DNA from 2 places in the Pseudonocardia xinjiangensis genome. Region 1 is predicted to be linked to the other one. Evidence: riboswitches for the same ligand, from Rfam matches in the RefSeq annotation. Region 1 holds a riboswitch; the other holds the start of a gene.
The links. Region 1 has a riboswitch for cobalamin ahead of ACQPZA_RS14995 (ribonucleoside-diphosphate reductase subunit alpha). Riboswitches for the same ligand answer to the same signal wherever they lie in the genome.
Positions count from the first base shown of each region.

Region 2: linked by a shared signal. The riboswitch ahead of cobN (cobaltochelatase subunit CobN) and the one ahead of ACQPZA_RS14995 (ribonucleoside-diphosphate reductase subunit alpha) in region 1 are both predicted to bind cobalamin.

Region 1 is NZ_CP192009.1:3,160,738-3,168,377, reverse strand. Features, by position in the region: gene ACQPZA_RS15005 (TetR family transcriptional regulator) at 1-518, shown strand, start outside; gene ACQPZA_RS15000 (MFS transporter) at 532-1,788, opposite strand; cobalamin riboswitch at 1,947-2,163, shown strand; gene ACQPZA_RS14995 (ribonucleoside-diphosphate reductase subunit alpha) at 2,302-5,157, shown strand; gene ACQPZA_RS14990 (ribonucleotide-diphosphate reductase subunit beta) at 5,154-6,239, shown strand; gene ACQPZA_RS14985 (PepSY-associated TM helix domain-containing protein) at 6,293-7,640, opposite strand, start outside.
Region 2 is NZ_CP192009.1:2,167,078-2,174,717, forward strand. Features, by position in the region: gene cobA (uroporphyrinogen-III C-methyltransferase) at 1-899, shown strand, start outside; gene ACQPZA_RS10270 (cyclodeaminase/cyclohydrolase family protein) at 913-1,458, shown strand; gene ACQPZA_RS10275 (serine/threonine-protein kinase) at 1,465-2,997, opposite strand; cobalamin riboswitch at 3,072-3,191, shown strand; gene cobN (cobaltochelatase subunit CobN) at 3,227-7,033, shown strand; gene cobI (precorrin-2 C(20)-methyltransferase) at 7,030-7,640, shown strand, end outside.

The DNA.
Region 1 (7,640 bases):
GGCTGCCCGGGCTGTCGGTGCGCCGGGTGACGGCCGAGGCGGGCGTGAACGTCGCGGCCGTGAACTACGTCTTCGGCGGGAAGGACGCGCTGCTGCGGGCGCTGCTGCGGCGCCTGCTCCGGCCGGTGACCGAGGAACGGATCAGCCGGATCGACACGCTGGTCGCGGCGGGCCACCCCACTGTGGCCGAGCTGGTCGAGGCCTTCGTGGAGCCGTTGATGACCCTGCACCAGCGCCTGGGCTCGCAGTTCGGGGAGCTGCTGGTGCGCCTCCCGCAGGACGAGGACCAGCTACGCACGTCCGGCGGCAGCGCGCTCGAGCCGGGGATCGAGCGCATGCTCGACGCCCTCGCGCCGGTGCTGCCGGACCTCCCGCGCGACATCCTGCGCCTGCGCCTCGGCATGCTGATCGGCACGGTCATCGCGTACACGGTGGGCGTGGTGCGGCTGGAGTCGCTCGATGAGAGCGCCGAGCTGAAGGAGCTGCTGGCCTTCGTCACCGCGGGCCTGGCCGCCTGAGGAGCGCGACCGGCTACCTCGCGGCCGGAGCGGCGGTGGGAAGGTCCCGGTCGCGGCGGATCGGGCCCGCGAGCAGGAACCCGATGCTGGCGGCCAGGCCGACGGACGAGATCCAGACGGTCGGGCGCGTTCCCAGTGCAGCGCCGAGCGCGCCACCACCCAGTGCACCGATCGGGATGGCGCCGTAGTTGAGCAGCTGCATGGCCGACACCGCACGCCCGAGCAGGTGCCGTGGGCAGTACGCCTGACGCCACGCGGACTTGATGACGTTGACCGCGACGACCCCGGCGCCGTTGACGAAGCTCCCGACGACGAACAGCGCGAGCAGAGGTCCGCGCTGGGCCAGCGGGATCATCAGGCCGGCCAGAGCGCTGACGACCTCGATGATCAGCATGCCGCGCGCGGTCCCGACGCGTCGTGAGATCACCCCGGCGACCAGTGCGCCTGCGACCCCGCCGACACCGGCGATCGCGACGAGGACCCCGACGATCCCCGGGCCGACGCGGACCTCGTCGAGCAGGAACACCACCTGGATGGCCGCGTAGACCATGTACGTCATGTTCAACGACGCCCCGAACAACGTGAGCGCGCGCAGATACGGGTCGCCGAACACGAACCGCAGACCCTCGCCGACCTCCGCTGCCAGGCCGGCGACTCCCCCGGCCCGGGGTCGCTGCTCGACCGGGGGCTCTCGAAACCGGATCAGCAGCAGGCAGACCGCCGAGAACACGAACGTCGCCGCGTCGACCAGCAGGCCGGCGACCGCGCCGACAGCAGCAGCGAGTCCACCGGCGATGGACGGGCCCACCACGAGCGAGGACGCGCTGCTGGTCTGCAGCGCCGCGTTGCCCTCGGACAGGTCGGCCGGGTCGAGCAACGAGGGCAGGTAGGCCTCGTAGGCGGTCTCGAACGCGACGCGGGCAGCCCCCGAGACCAGCGCGACGACCACCATCTGCACCAGGCTCAGCACCCCGAGCCAGGCTGCGATCGGGACACTGGCGAAGGCCGCCATCGAGACAACGTCGGCGCCGAGCATCACCGGGCGACGGATCACGCGGTCGACCCACACCCCGGCAGGCAGCCCGACCAGCAACCACGGCAACCACACCGCCGCCGTGATGACACCCACGGCGAACGGACCCGCCCCGAGCTGCTCGACCGCGACCAGGGGCAGCGCGACCGTCGAGATCGCGCTCCCGATGAGGCTGGCCGTCTCCCCCACCCAGAACAGCCGGAAGTCGCGATGCCGTCCCAGAAGCCTCCCCCGCACGCGCCGATGATCTCAGTCGGAGCCGCACGCGCCGTGGACGCTCTACAGCTCGCCTCGAACGCCATCCTGGACCTCGACACGCTCGGCGCGGTCACGGGGACGTTCCGTGACGACACTCCCGACAGGTAGGGGTCCAACGCCCTTCGCACCACTACATGTAGGGTCAGCGCCGCTGATGGTTCCTCTCCAGCCGCCAGGGTGGAGAGGGGGCGAGAGGGAATCCGGTGGGAGTCCGGGACTGCCCCGCAGCGGTGAGTGGGAACGACCGCCGTCATCGAGCACTGGGTGCGCCACACCTGGGAAGCGACGGCCAGTAGGAGCACCGGCAGGTGCACGCCCGCGAGTCCGAAGACCTGCCATCGGCGCGCGCACCACCGGTGCGCGCTGTCCGGGGTCCGCGCGGGACGGACCCGGGGCGGATGTCGCCGTGCCCTGTCCGGGTACGCCCCGTCCGCACCGGGATGCGTCTCCCTCGTGGCCTCGGGCTCGGTCGTCGAGCTCACGAGGAGAGCAGTGACCCCACCGGCCACCACCACGACAACCCCTGCCCCGCCCACCACAGACGTGCGGGTCGTCCGCCGCGACGGCACCGTGTCGGCATTCGACGCCACCAAGATCTCGGTGGCGATGTCCAAGGCCTTCCTCGCCGTCGAGGGGAGCGACACCGCGAGCTCGTCGCGGTTGCACCACCTGGTCGAGGAGCTCACCGCGCAGGTGCAGCAGGCACTGCTGCGCCACACCGACCCGGGCAGCGTGGCGACGCTCCACATCGAACAGATCCAGGACCAGGTCGAGCTGGCGCTCATGCGCGGCGGCCACCACAAGGTGGCCCGCGACTACGTGCTCTACCGCGAGGAGCACGCTCGTTCCCGGACGGCCCCGACGCCGCCGACCCCGCCCGCGCTGCAGGTCACCAACCTCGACGGCACCCTCCGCCCCCTGGACTGGGCACGCTTGGAGGACCTGGTCGCCGAGGCCGTCGCCGGGATCGCCGACGTCGACGCCGAGCCGCTGCTCGGCGAGACCCGGCGCAACCTCTACGACGGCATCACCGTGGGCGAGCTCGCCCTCGCACCGATCATGGCGGCGCGCAGCCTCGTCGAGTCCGAGCCGAACTACTCCGCCGTGGCGGCCCGGCTGCTGCTCGACACCTTGCGCACCGAAGCGCTGTCACACCTGTCCGGAGATCGCCAGCATGCGAGCCAGGACGAGATGGCCGCCCGCTACCCCGGGTACTTCCGGCGCTATCTCGAGCGAGCCGTCGTGCTGGAGCTCGCCGACCCGGCCCTGCAGACCTTCGACCTCGACCGGATCACCAGCGCGATCCGGCCCGAGCGCGACCTCGACTTCACCTTCCTCGGGCTCCAGACCCTCTACGACCGCTACGTCCTCCACGAGCACGGGGTGCGCTTCGAGCTGCCGCAGGCGTTCTTCATGCGGGTGGCGATGGGGCTCGCGCTGAACGAACAGGACCGGGAAGCGCGGGCGATCGAGTTCTACGAGCTGCTGTCCTCGTTCGACTTCATGACGTCCACGCCGACGCTGTTCAACTCCGGCACGACGCGCCCGCAGCTGTCGTCGTGCTTTCTCACGACCGTCGACGACGACCTCGACTCGATCTTCCAGGCCTACCGGAACAACGCCCTGCTGGCGAAGTACTCCGGGGGCCTGGGCAACGACTGGACGCCGGTGCGGGGGCTCGGTGCCCACATCAAGGGCACCAACGGGAAGTCCCAGGGTGTGGTGCCGTTCCTCAAGATCGCCGGTGACACCGCGATCGCGGTGAACCAGGGCGGCAAGCGCAAGGGCGCGGCCTGCGCCTACCTGGAGACGTGGCACATCGACGTCGAGGAGTTCCTCGACATGCGCAAGAACACCGGTGACGACCGGCGCCGCACCCACGACATGAACACCGCGAACTGGGTGCCCGACGAGTTCCTCCGCCGCGTCGAGGCCGACGGCGAGTGGACCCTGTTCTCCCCCGACGAGACTCCCGACCTGCACGACCTGTACGGCACCGCGTTCGCCGTCCGCTACCGGGAGTACGAGGCCGCGGCCGACCGCGGCGAGATCCGGGTGTTCCGCCGGCTCCGCGCGGTCGAGCTGTGGCGGCGGATGCTCACCATGCTGTTCGAGACCGGGCACCCCTGGATCACCTTCAAGGACCCGTGCAACCTGCGTTCCCCGCAGCAGCACGTCGGCGTGGTGCACTCGTCCAACCTGTGCACCGAGATCACCCTGAACACGCGCGCAGGCGCCGACGACGGCGAGGTCGCCGTCTGCAACCTCGGCTCGGTCAACCTGGCCGCCCACGTCGGCCCCGACGGACTCGACACGGTGAAGCTCGAACGGACCGTCCGTACCGCGGTGCGGATGCTCGACAACGTGATCGACATCAACTTCTACACGATCCCGCAGGCGCGCCGGTCCAACCTGCGGCACCGTCCGGTCGGGCTCGGGCTCATGGGCTTCCAGGACGCGCTGTTCGCCCAGGGCATCCCGGTCGCGAGCGAGGCCGCCGTCGAGTTCGCCGACCGCAGCATGGAGCACCTGAGCCACCACGCCATCGCCGCGTCGAGCGACCTGGCCGCTGAGCGCGGCCACTACCCCACCTACGACGACTCGCTGTGGAGCCGGGGCATCCTCCCGATCGACTCGGTCGCCCTGCTGGCCGCCGCCCGCCGGGACGACGACCTCGACGTCGACACCTCCACCACCCTCGACTGGGACGCCCTGCGGGAGCGGGTTCGCGTGAACGGGATGCGCAACTCGAACGTCATGGCGATCGCGCCCACCGCGACGATCTCCAACATCTGCGGGGTCGGGCAGTCCATCGAGCCGCAGTTCCGCAACATGTTCGTGAAGTCGAACATGTCCGGCGAGTTCACCGTGCTCAACCCGTATCTGGTGCGCGATCTCAAGGCACACCGGCTGTGGGACCGGGTGATGGTGGCCGACCTGAAGTACTTCGACGGCAGCCTCGGCCAGATCGACCGGGTCCCCGCCGACCTCAAGGCGCTCTACGCCACCGCCTTCGAGATCGAGCCCCGCTGGCTGGTGGAGGCCGCCTCGCGCCGACAGAAGTGGATCGACCAGGCCCAGTCGCTCAACCTCTACCTCGCCGCCCCCAGCGGCCGGGCACTCGACGAGCTCTACCGCCTGGCCTGGCACAAGGGTCTCAAGACCACCTACTACCTGCGCACACAGGGCGCCAGCCACGTAGAGAAGTCCACCCTGCACGGCACCGACGGCAAGCTCAACGCCGTACCCGCCGCTGCCCCACCCGCTCTCCCGCTGCCGGCGGACCCGCCGCTCGCCGACGGCGCCGCCTGCCGGATCGACGACCCCGAGTGCGAGGCCTGCCAGTGACCAGCACCCCGCTCCCCACGGCCGGACCGGTCACCACCGGTCTCGGCGCGATCGACCGCGGTGCCGGCCGGGTCGCGGCCGACGCCAAACGGATGATCAACGCCCGCGCCGACGTCAACCAGCTCCTCCCCCTCAAGTACGGGTGGGCGTGGGAGAAGTACCTGGCGGCCTGCAGCAACCACTGGATGCCCACCGAGGTCTCCATGCAGGCCGACATCGCGCTCTGGCGCTCCCGTGACGGGCTCACCAGCGACGAACGGCTGCTGCTCACCCGCAACCTCGGCTTCTTCGCCACCGCCGAGTCGCTGGTGGCCAACAACGTCGTGCTCGCCGTCTACCGCCACCTCACCAACCCCGAATGCCGCCAGTACCTGCTGCGCCAGGCATTCGAGGAGGCCGTGCACACCCACACGTTCCAGTACGTGTGCGAGAGCCTCGGCCTCGACGAGGGCGAGCTCTTCAACATGTACCGCGAGGTGCCCTCGATCACCGACAAGGACGCCTGGGCCCTCGAACACACCCGCCATCTCGCCGACCCCGGCTTCACCACCGGCACCCCCGACGCGGACCGCGCGTTCCTGCGCGACCTCGTCGCGTTCTACGTCGTGTTCGAGGGAATGTGGTTCTACACGGGTTTCGCCCAGATCCTGTCCCTGGGCCGCCGCAACAAGATGGTGGGCATCGCCGAGCAGTACCAGTACATCCTGCGCGACGAGTCGATCCACCTGAACTTCGGCATCGACTGCATCAACCAGATCAGGACCGAGAACCCCCACCTGTGGACCCCGGCATTCGCTGACGAGATCCGCGGCATGCTCGGCGAGGCGTGCGAGCTGGAGATCACCTACGCCCGCGACACCCTCCCGCGCGGGGTGCTCGGGCTCACCGCCGACGCCTGCGCGCAGTACATGCGGTTCATCACCGACCGCCGCGCCCACCAGATCGGGCTCGCTCCCCTCTTCGGGGAGACCGACAACCCCTTCCCGTGGATGTCCGAGGCGATCGACCTGAAGAAGGAGAAGAACTTCTTCGAGACCCGCGTCATCGACTACCGGACCGGAGGCGCTCTGGACTGGGACTGAACGAGGCGCAGCGGTCGCCGGGCGGGCGATGACCCGCCCGCCCGGCGACCGGCTCAGCCCGCGGCGGTCGTCGCGCGCCGGCGGCCGACCGCCGCCCACGCGGTGTCCGCGACGAGGAACACGACCAGGCTGGCGCCCAGTACCGGCATCAGCCAGCCCGCGAGCACCGCGACCAGCACCACGGCGAACAGCACCGGCTGCGGCGTCGTGCGCAGCACACCACGGCGCTCCAGCGGTCGCGGTGCGCCACCGCGGGTGGGCCGGCGCTGCCACCACATCCGGTAGCCCCAGAACAGCATCGCGAGCACGCCCAGCGCCATCGCCGTCATGGCCAATTGGTTGACCAGCCCGAACAGCGTGCCGGTGTGGGCGAGGATGCCGATCGTCGTCAGCTTCGCGAGGAACGGATAGTCGGCGAACGCCAGTGTCTCGACCACCTCGCCCGTGTAGGGGTCCAGCGCGATCTTGTCGCGGTGCAGGGGCACGGTGGACGACGTCTCCGCGACGAGGAACGGCTCGCCCGGCTCGGCGGGTGGGGCGATGGTCAGCGGGCCCTCGAACCCGGCGGCGCGTCCGATGGTCTCCGCCTGCCCCGCGCCGATGACCGAGGACGCCGTCGGCGGCGCGGGCAGGGGGTCCGTCGACAGGGTCGGCGTGCGGGCGCCGAGGCCGGTCAGGACGGTCTGGAACCGCTCGCCCGCGAAGGTCGACCACGTCAGCCCGGTCAGCGAGATGAACACCAGCGCGGCGGTCAACCAGATCCCGACGCTGCCGTGCCAGCTCATGATCCGGAGCCGGCCCGGCCTGCCCGAGGCGGGCACGACCAGGTCACGGCGCCGCGCGCGGCGCTTGCCGAACCACAGCACCAGCCCGCCGGCGAACAGCACCGGGAGCCAGCTCGCGGCGAACTCCGAGTAGATGCCGCCGACCGTGCCGAGATGCAGGTCGCCGTGCAACGTGCGCAGCCAGTGCTGGACGGGGGGTTCCCCGTCCAGCAGCGGCAGCGCACCGGTGATCTGCGCCGTGTACGGGTCGACGTAGACGCCCAGCGTCTCCCCCTCCGCGGCGCCGGGCGGGGTGAGCACGACCGCGGTGGTCCGGTCGGGCGCTGCGGCCGGCTGCACCGAGGTCAACGGGACACCCGGGTACGCGGCCCGCGCCGCCGCGACCTGCTCGTCGAGGGGAGCCACGGGACCGGCCTGCGGGGTGACCCGCAGCTCCTGGGCATGGATCAGGTCGTTGATCTGGGGAGTGAAGACGTAGGCGATGCCGGACAGGCACAGGATCGCCAGGAAGGGCGCCACCAGGACGCCGGCGTAGAAGTGCACGCGCCGCAGGAGGCGCCGCAGCGCGTCGGCACCGCCGGGCTCACGGGCCGAGGGGACGGCGGCAGGAGGCGGG
Region 2 (7,640 bases), 990 kb from region 1:
ACGCACCGGCAGGCAGCGCGGTCACCCCGGCCGTGGGACACCACGACGGGCTCACCGTCGGGGTGCTCGCCGGCCGCCGCCCCCGGCGCTCGGCGGCGGTCCGCACGGCGCTGGTCGAGGCGCTGCAGACCGGCCTGGTCGACGACTCCGCCGAGCCGGTGCATCCGGGCGTGGCGCTGATCGGCGGCGGCCCGGGCGACCCGGAGCTGATCACCGTGCGGGGCAGGCGGCTCCTGGCCCGCGCCGACGTCGTCGTCACCGACCGGCTCGGCCCCCGTGACCTGCTCGACACGCTCGCCCCGCACGTCGAGGTGATCGACGCCTCGAAGATCCCCTACGGCCGCGCGATGAACCAGGCCCGGATCAACGAGCTGCTCGTGGAGCACGCCAGGGCCGGCCGGTTCGTCGTCCGGCTCAAAGGCGGCGACCCCTACGTCTTCGGCCGCGGCTTCGAGGAGGCGCTCGCCTGCGCCGAGGCCGGCGTCCCCGTCACCGTCGTGCCCGGCGTGACCAGCGCGTTCGCCGCGCCCGCGGTGGCCGACGTCCCGGTGAGCCATCGCGGGGTCGCCCACGAGATCGTCGTGGTGTCGGGGCACGTCGCCCCCGGCGACCCGCGCAGCCTCGTCGACTGGCCCGCGCTCGGCCGCCTGCGCGGCACGCTCGTGCTGCTGATGGCGGTGGAGCGGATCGACGCGTTCGCCACCGCGCTGATCGAGGGCGGCCGCCCCGCCGACACGCCCGTCGCCGTGGTGCAGGACGGGACGATGCGGATCCAGCGTTCGCTGCGCGCCACCCTCGCCACGGTGGCCGACGCCGTGCGCGAGCAGGGGATCAGCCCGCCCGCGGTGATCGTCGTGGGACCGGTCGCCGGGCTGGCCCACGAGCCGGTCACCGGCTGAGAGAGGGAGACCCGTGCCGGACGAGGAGTCGCTGCTCGATCTCACCGTGCGTGAGCTGCTCGACGCGGTGGCCGCCCGCACCTCCGCCCCGGGCGGCGGTGGGGCTGCCGCACTCGCCGCCGCGCTGGCCGCCGCGCTCACCGGGATGGCGGCGCGGTTCGGCGACGGTTCCGCCGCGCAGGAGGCCGACGCCCTGCGCGCCCGCGCCGCCCTGCTCGCCGATGCCGACGCCGCGGCGTACCGGGCGTACCTGGCGGCGGTGCGCCTCCCGCGCGACGACCCCTCCCGAGCCGATGCCGTGACCGTCGCCCGGCGCGACGCTGTGGGCGTGCCCGCGGAGATCGGGGAGATCGCGGGCGCGGTGGCCGACCTGGCCGCGGGGATCGCCCGTGACGGCAACCCGAACCTGCACGGCGACGCGGTGGCGGCGATCCACCTCGCGGCGGCGGCCGCGGCCACCGCCGCCGAGCTGGTGGCGGCGAACGACCCGCCCGACGACGCGCTGGCAAGCGCCCGCGCGGTGGCCGACGCCGCGCGGGCGCGCGCGGCGCAGGCCTGAACCCTCTCAGCAGGCCTGCGGCGGGGCGATCGTGCGCGCCCCGCGGATCAGCAGGCCAGGGGCGGGGCCGGCCAGGCGGTAGGTGAGCTGCCAGTTCGTGCAGGTCTGGCCGCCCGGGCCCAGCTCGGCGGACTGGGTGCTGGTGAACGCCACGTCCACCTCGAGCCCGTCCGCGTCGTCGTCGCGCACCGCCGTCAGCACGGGGTTGTGGATGACCGTGGTGGCCTGCCCCTTCGCCCACACCTCCAGCCCGCTGCTGGCGATGTCGGAGTCGGGGTGCAGGAGGGCGAACGCGTCGGCGTAGCGGTTCTCGTTGATCCCCGCGACGTACTCGTCGATCACGGTGCGGGCCTCCTCCAGCGCGGGGTGCGCCACCCCCGGCGCCACATCGACCAGGTGCTCGCGCGGGAGCGCGGCGCCCGACGTGCCGGTGGCGGCTGCGGGTTCGCTCGGTGCGGCGCTCACCGACCGTGGACGGTCGACGAGCTGCAGGAACGCGATCGTGGCGAGCGCGGCCACCAGCACCGCGGCGACCGTGGCCACGACCAGTGGACGGCGCCCGCGCCGGGGCGGCACCAGCGCGGGCGGCGGTGCGAACTGCGGGGCCGGGACGGCGGGGGGAGGCAGGCGCGGGACGTACACCGTCGCGGTGGTGCCGGGCCCGCCGGCGGCCGGGCCATCGACGACGGCCCGGGTGACCGGCTGTCCCGTGGCGCGCTGCGCGCCCTGCAGGGCCTCGGCGGCCTCGGCGGCGGAGGCGAACCGGTCGCCCGGCGCCTTCGCCATCAGCCGCTCCACCACCCGGCACACCGCGTCGGGCACCCCTGCCGGGCGCAGGTCGGGCACCGGGTCCCGGGCGATCCGCGCGACCGTGGCGAACAGCTCCTCGGTGTCGGTGACGAACGCCGGACGGCCGGTGAGCAGCGCGAACATCGTGGCGCCGAGCCCGTAGAGGTCGGCGGCGGGGGTGGCGTGCCCCTCCAGCAGCCGCTCCGGCGACGCGTAGGCCGCGCTCGCGCGGATCCGGCCGACGGCCGTGGTCTCGGTGACGCCAGGCAGGCGCGAGATGCCGAAGTCCCCGAGCTTCGGCTCGCCGTAGCGGGAGACGAGCACGTTGGCCGGTTTGAGGTCCAGGTGCAGGATGCCGGCGCGGTGCGCCGTCTCCAGCGCTCCGGCCACCGTGACCGCGACGTCCAGGACCTCGGCCCACGGCAGCGGCCCGTCCCGGCGGATCCGGTCGGCGAGCGACCCCGCCGACATCAGGTCCATCACGATGTAGGGCTCGCCGCGGGCGGTGGTGCCGCTGCGGTGCACCGTGACGATGTGGGGGTGCCCGGACAGCGCCCCCATCGCCTGGCACTCGCGGACGAACGCGCGCCGCACACCGTCGCCGTCGAGCCGCTCGTGCAGCACCTTCACGGCGACCCGGCGGCCGAACTCCGGCTCCTCGGCGGCGTAGACGGTGCCGTACCCGCCCTGGCCGACCACCTCGGGACGGGCCAGCCCCGGGATGCCGGGTTCTGGCACGTCAGAGATCATCGGCGCAGTCTAGGGATGATCGTGGGGGCGTCGGCATCCTCACGCCGCGTTGACCCGTGACCTCCCGATGTGTTCCAGTGCTCCCCGACGTCAGTGGAGGAAGCCGGTGTGAGTCCGGCGCGGTCCCGCCACTGTCACCGGGCCGGCACGCGCGGGCCTGGGAGCCAGACACTCGCTGCCGTCGCACCTCCCACCGAGTAGAGGGCGCGGACCCTCGGAAGGAACGCTGATGACGCGCGCTGCCTCCGCCACTGCCGGCCCGGAGGGGTCCGCCGCCGACGGGGCTCCGAGCACCGTCCTGCTGTTGTCCACCGCCGACACCGAACTGCTGGCCGCCCGCAGCTCGGGGGCCCTCTACCGCACGGCCAACCCGGCACGCGTCGAGCCCGCCGGCCTGGCCGCGCTGCTCGACGGCGTCGACGTGGTCGTGCTGCGGCTGCTCGGCGGGCGCCGCGCCTGGCCGGAGGGGGTCGACGCGCTCGTGGCGTCCGGGCGTCCCGTCGTGCTGCTGGGCGGGGAGGCCGCGCCCGACGCGGAGCTGATGGCCGCCTCGACGGTGCCGGCCGGTGTGACGTCGGAGGCGCTGGCCTATCTCGCCGCCGGCGGGCGGGACAACCTCCGCGAGCTGCACCGGTTCCTGTCCGACACGGTGCTGCTGACCGGCGAGGGGTTCGCCCCGCCCGCACCCGCCCCCGACTTCGGGGTGCACGGCGAGCGCGAGCAGGTCCCCGGCCGTCCGACGGTTGCGGTGGTCTTCTACCGGGCGCACGAGCTGTCGGGAAACACCGCGTTCGTCGACACGCTCTGCGACGCGATCGAGGCGCGGGACGCCAACGCGCTGCCGGTGTTCTGCGGGTCGCTGCGCGGTGTCCCGTCCGCCGGGGCGGACGGCCTGATGGAGCTCCTGGGCCGGGCCGACGCGCTGGTCGCCACCGTCCTCGCCGCGGGGGGCACCCGCGCGAGCGACGCCGTGGCGGGCGGCGAGGAGGACTCCTGGGACGCGGGCGCGCTCGCCGCGCTGGACGTGCCGGTGCTGCAGGGGCTCTGCCTGACCACGTCGCGGGCCACCTGGGCCGACTCGGACGCCGCGCTCTCGCCCATGGACGCCGCGATGCAGGTGGCGATCCCGGAGTTCGACGGCCGGCTGATCACGGTGCCGTTCTCGTTCAAGGAGGTCGACGCGGGCGACGACATCCCCGTGTACCGGGCCGACCCCGAGCGCGCGGCCCGGCTGGCCGGGCTTGCCGTCCGCCACGCCCGGCTGCGGGCCACGCCCGTCGCCGAGCGGAAGCTCGCCGTGGTGCTGTCGAGCTACCCGACCAAGCACGCCCGCGTCGGCAACGCGGTCGGGCTGGACACCCCGGCGTCCGCGGTGGTGCTGCTGCGCGCGCTGCGGGACGCCGGCTACGCGGTGGGGGACTTCCCGGAGGACTCCGACGAGCTGATCCACACGCTGATCGCCGCCGGTGGCCACGACGTGGAGTGGCTCACCGAGGACCAGCTCGCCGCCGCCCCGTCACGGGTGCGGCTGGAGCACTACCGCCGCTGGTTCGACGCGCTGCCGTCCGCGCTGACCGACGGGATCCGGGAGCACTGGGGCGAGCCGCCGGGGTCGCTCTACGTCGACGGAACCGACGTCGTGCTCGCGTCCCTGCAGTTCGGCAACGTGGTGCTGATGATCCAGCCGCCGCGCGGGTTCGGGGAGAACCCGGTGGCGATCTACCACGACCCCGACCTGCCGCCGTCGCACCACTACCTGGCGGCGTACCGCTGGCTCGACCACGAGTTCGGCGCGGACGCCGTGATCCACCTCGGCAAGCACGGCACGCTGGAGTGGCTGCCGGGCAAGGGGCTCGGGCTGTCGGCGGAGTGCGCCCCGGACGCCGTGCTCGGCGAGCTGCCGCTGGTCTACCCGTTCATCGTCAACGACCCGGGCGAGGGCACGCAGGCCAAGCGCCGCGGCCACGCCGTGGTCGTCGACCACCTGGTGCCGCCGATGGCGCGCGCCGACACCTACGGCGAGATGGCGAAGCTCGAACAACTGCTCGACGAGTACGCCACCGTCGCCGCGATGGACCCCGCGAAGCTCCCGGCGCTGCGCGCGCGGATCTGGGAGGTCGTCACCACCGCACAGCTGCACCACGACCTGCACGTCGACGACGCGCCCGGCGAGCAGGAGTTCGACGACTTCGTCCTGCACATCGACGGGTACCTGTGCGAGGTCAAGGACGTCCAGATCCGCGACGGCCTGCACGTGCTGGGTGGGGTGCCTGCCGGCGAGGCCCAGGTCAACCTGGTGCTGTCGATCCTGCGCGCCACACAGGTCTGGGGCGGGAAGCGGGCGCTGCCCGGCCTCCGCGCCGCGCTGGCGGCGTGGGCGGGCATGGACGAGCAGTCCCTTCTCGCGGCTCCGGGTGAGCGGTTGCAGCAAAGCCACTTTGACGCAACCTCGTTGCATGAAAGTGGCTTTGCTGCAACGGGGGCTGCAACGGGGGCTGCACCGGGGGCTGCAACGGGGGGCACCCCGCTGGAGCGGCTCGTCGGGCTCGCCGGGGGGCCGGCCGTCACCGGGGCCGATCTCGTCGACGTGCTGGAGGGCGTCGCTCGCGCGCTCGTCACGGAGGTGCAGGGCCGGGGCTGGAGCGGCGCGGCGCAGGTGTGCGCCGATCTGCTGGGGGAGGAGATCCCCGACGTGGTGGCGGTGCTGCAGTTCGGCTGCGCCGAGGTCGTGCCGCGGCTGAACCGCACCACCGACGAGATCGCCGGCGTGCTGCACGCCCTCGACGGCGGGTACGTGCCCGCCGGGCCGTCGGGCTCGCCGACCCGCGGCCTGGTCAACGTGCTCCCGACCGGGCGCAACTTCTACTCCGTCGACCCCAAGGCGATCCCGTCGCGCTCGGCGTGGGAGATCGGGAGCGCGCTGGCCGACTCGCTCGTCGCCCGCCACCTCGCCGACACCGGCACCTACCCGCAGAGCGTCGGGCTCACGGTGTGGGGGACCTCGGCGATGCGCACCCAGGGCGACGACCTCGCCGAGATCCTCGCGCTGATCGGCTGCCGCCCGGTGTGGGACGAGGCGTCGCGGCGGGTCACCGGGGTCGAGGTCGTGCCGCTCGAGGAGCTCGGCCGCCCGCGTATCGACGTCACGGTGCGGATCTCCGGGTTCTTCCGCGACGCGTTCCCGCACGTCATCACGCTGCTCGACGACGCGTTCGGGATGGTGGCCGAGCTGGCCGAGCCGCCCGAGCAGAACCACCTGCGCGCCCACGTCGAGGAGGACGTGGCCACCCACGGCGACCGCCGCCGGGCCACGGCCCGGATCTTCGGCTCGAAGCCGGGTGCCTACGGCGCCGGGCTGCTGCCGCTGATCGACGCCCGCAACTGGCGCAGCGACGCCGACCTCGCCGAGGTCTACGCCGTGTGGGGCGGCTACGCGTACGGCCGCGGCCTGGACGGCCGCGAGGCGCGCGCCGACATGGAGCAGTCGTTCCGGCGGATCGCGGTGGCGGCCAAGAACCAGGACACCCGCGAGCACGACATCGTCGACTCCGACGACTACTTCCAGTACCACGGCGGGATGGTGGCGATGGTGCGCGCGCTGACCGGGCGCTCGCCCGCCGCGTACGTGGGTGACTCGGCGGTCACCGACGCCGTGAAGACCCGCACGCTCGCCGAGGAGACCAAGCGGGTCTTCCGGGCGAGGGTCGTGAACCCGAAGTGGATCGCCGCGATGCAGCGCCATGGCTACAAGGGCGCGTTCGAGCTCGCCGCCACCGTCGACTACCTGTTCGGCTACGACGCCACCGCCGGCGTGGTCGACGACTGGATGTACGCCCAGCTCGCCGAGAGCTACGTCTTCGACGAGACCAACCGCGACTTCATGCAGCGGTCCAACCCGTGGGCGCTGCGCGGGATCACCGAGCGGCTGCTCGAGGCCGCCGACCGCGGGCTGTGGGCCAAGCCCGACGACGCCGTGCTCGACCGGCTGCGCCAGACCTACCTCGACCTCGAAGGCGACCTGGAGGGCGAGTCGTGACGAACACGCTGGTGGGGGTCGGGGTCGGCCCCGGCGATCCGGAGCTGGTCACCGTGAAGGCGGCCAACCTGCTGGCCAAGGCCGACGTCGTGTTCGTGCCCGTGGCCGACTCCGGCGAGACCGGACGCGCCGAGCAGACCGTGCTCTTCTACGCCGAGGCGTGGCGGGTGGAGCGGGTGGTGTTCGCGCTGCACGACCGCGAGCACACCCACCGCCGGGAGCAGGCCTGGGACGCGGCCGCGGCGCAGGTGGCGCGCTGGTACGCGCGGCACCCGGGCGGCACGGCGGTGTTCGCGACGATCGGCGACCCGTGCGTCTACTCCACGTTCAGCTACCTGGCCGCGTCGGTGCGGTCGGTGGTGGGGGAGCTGTCGGTCGAGCTGGTGCCGGGGATCACCGCGATGCAGGACCTCGCAGCGCGCAGCGGCACGTCGCTGGTCGAGGGCCGCGAGGCGCTCGCCCTGTTCCCGATGACCGCCGGGCCCGAGCGGTTCCGGGAGGCGCTCGCGCGCGGGGACGCCGTGGCCGCCTACAAGTTCGGGCGGATGCTGCCCGAGACCCTCGCCGTCCTGCGCGAGACGGGCCGGATCGACGAGGCGGTGTACGG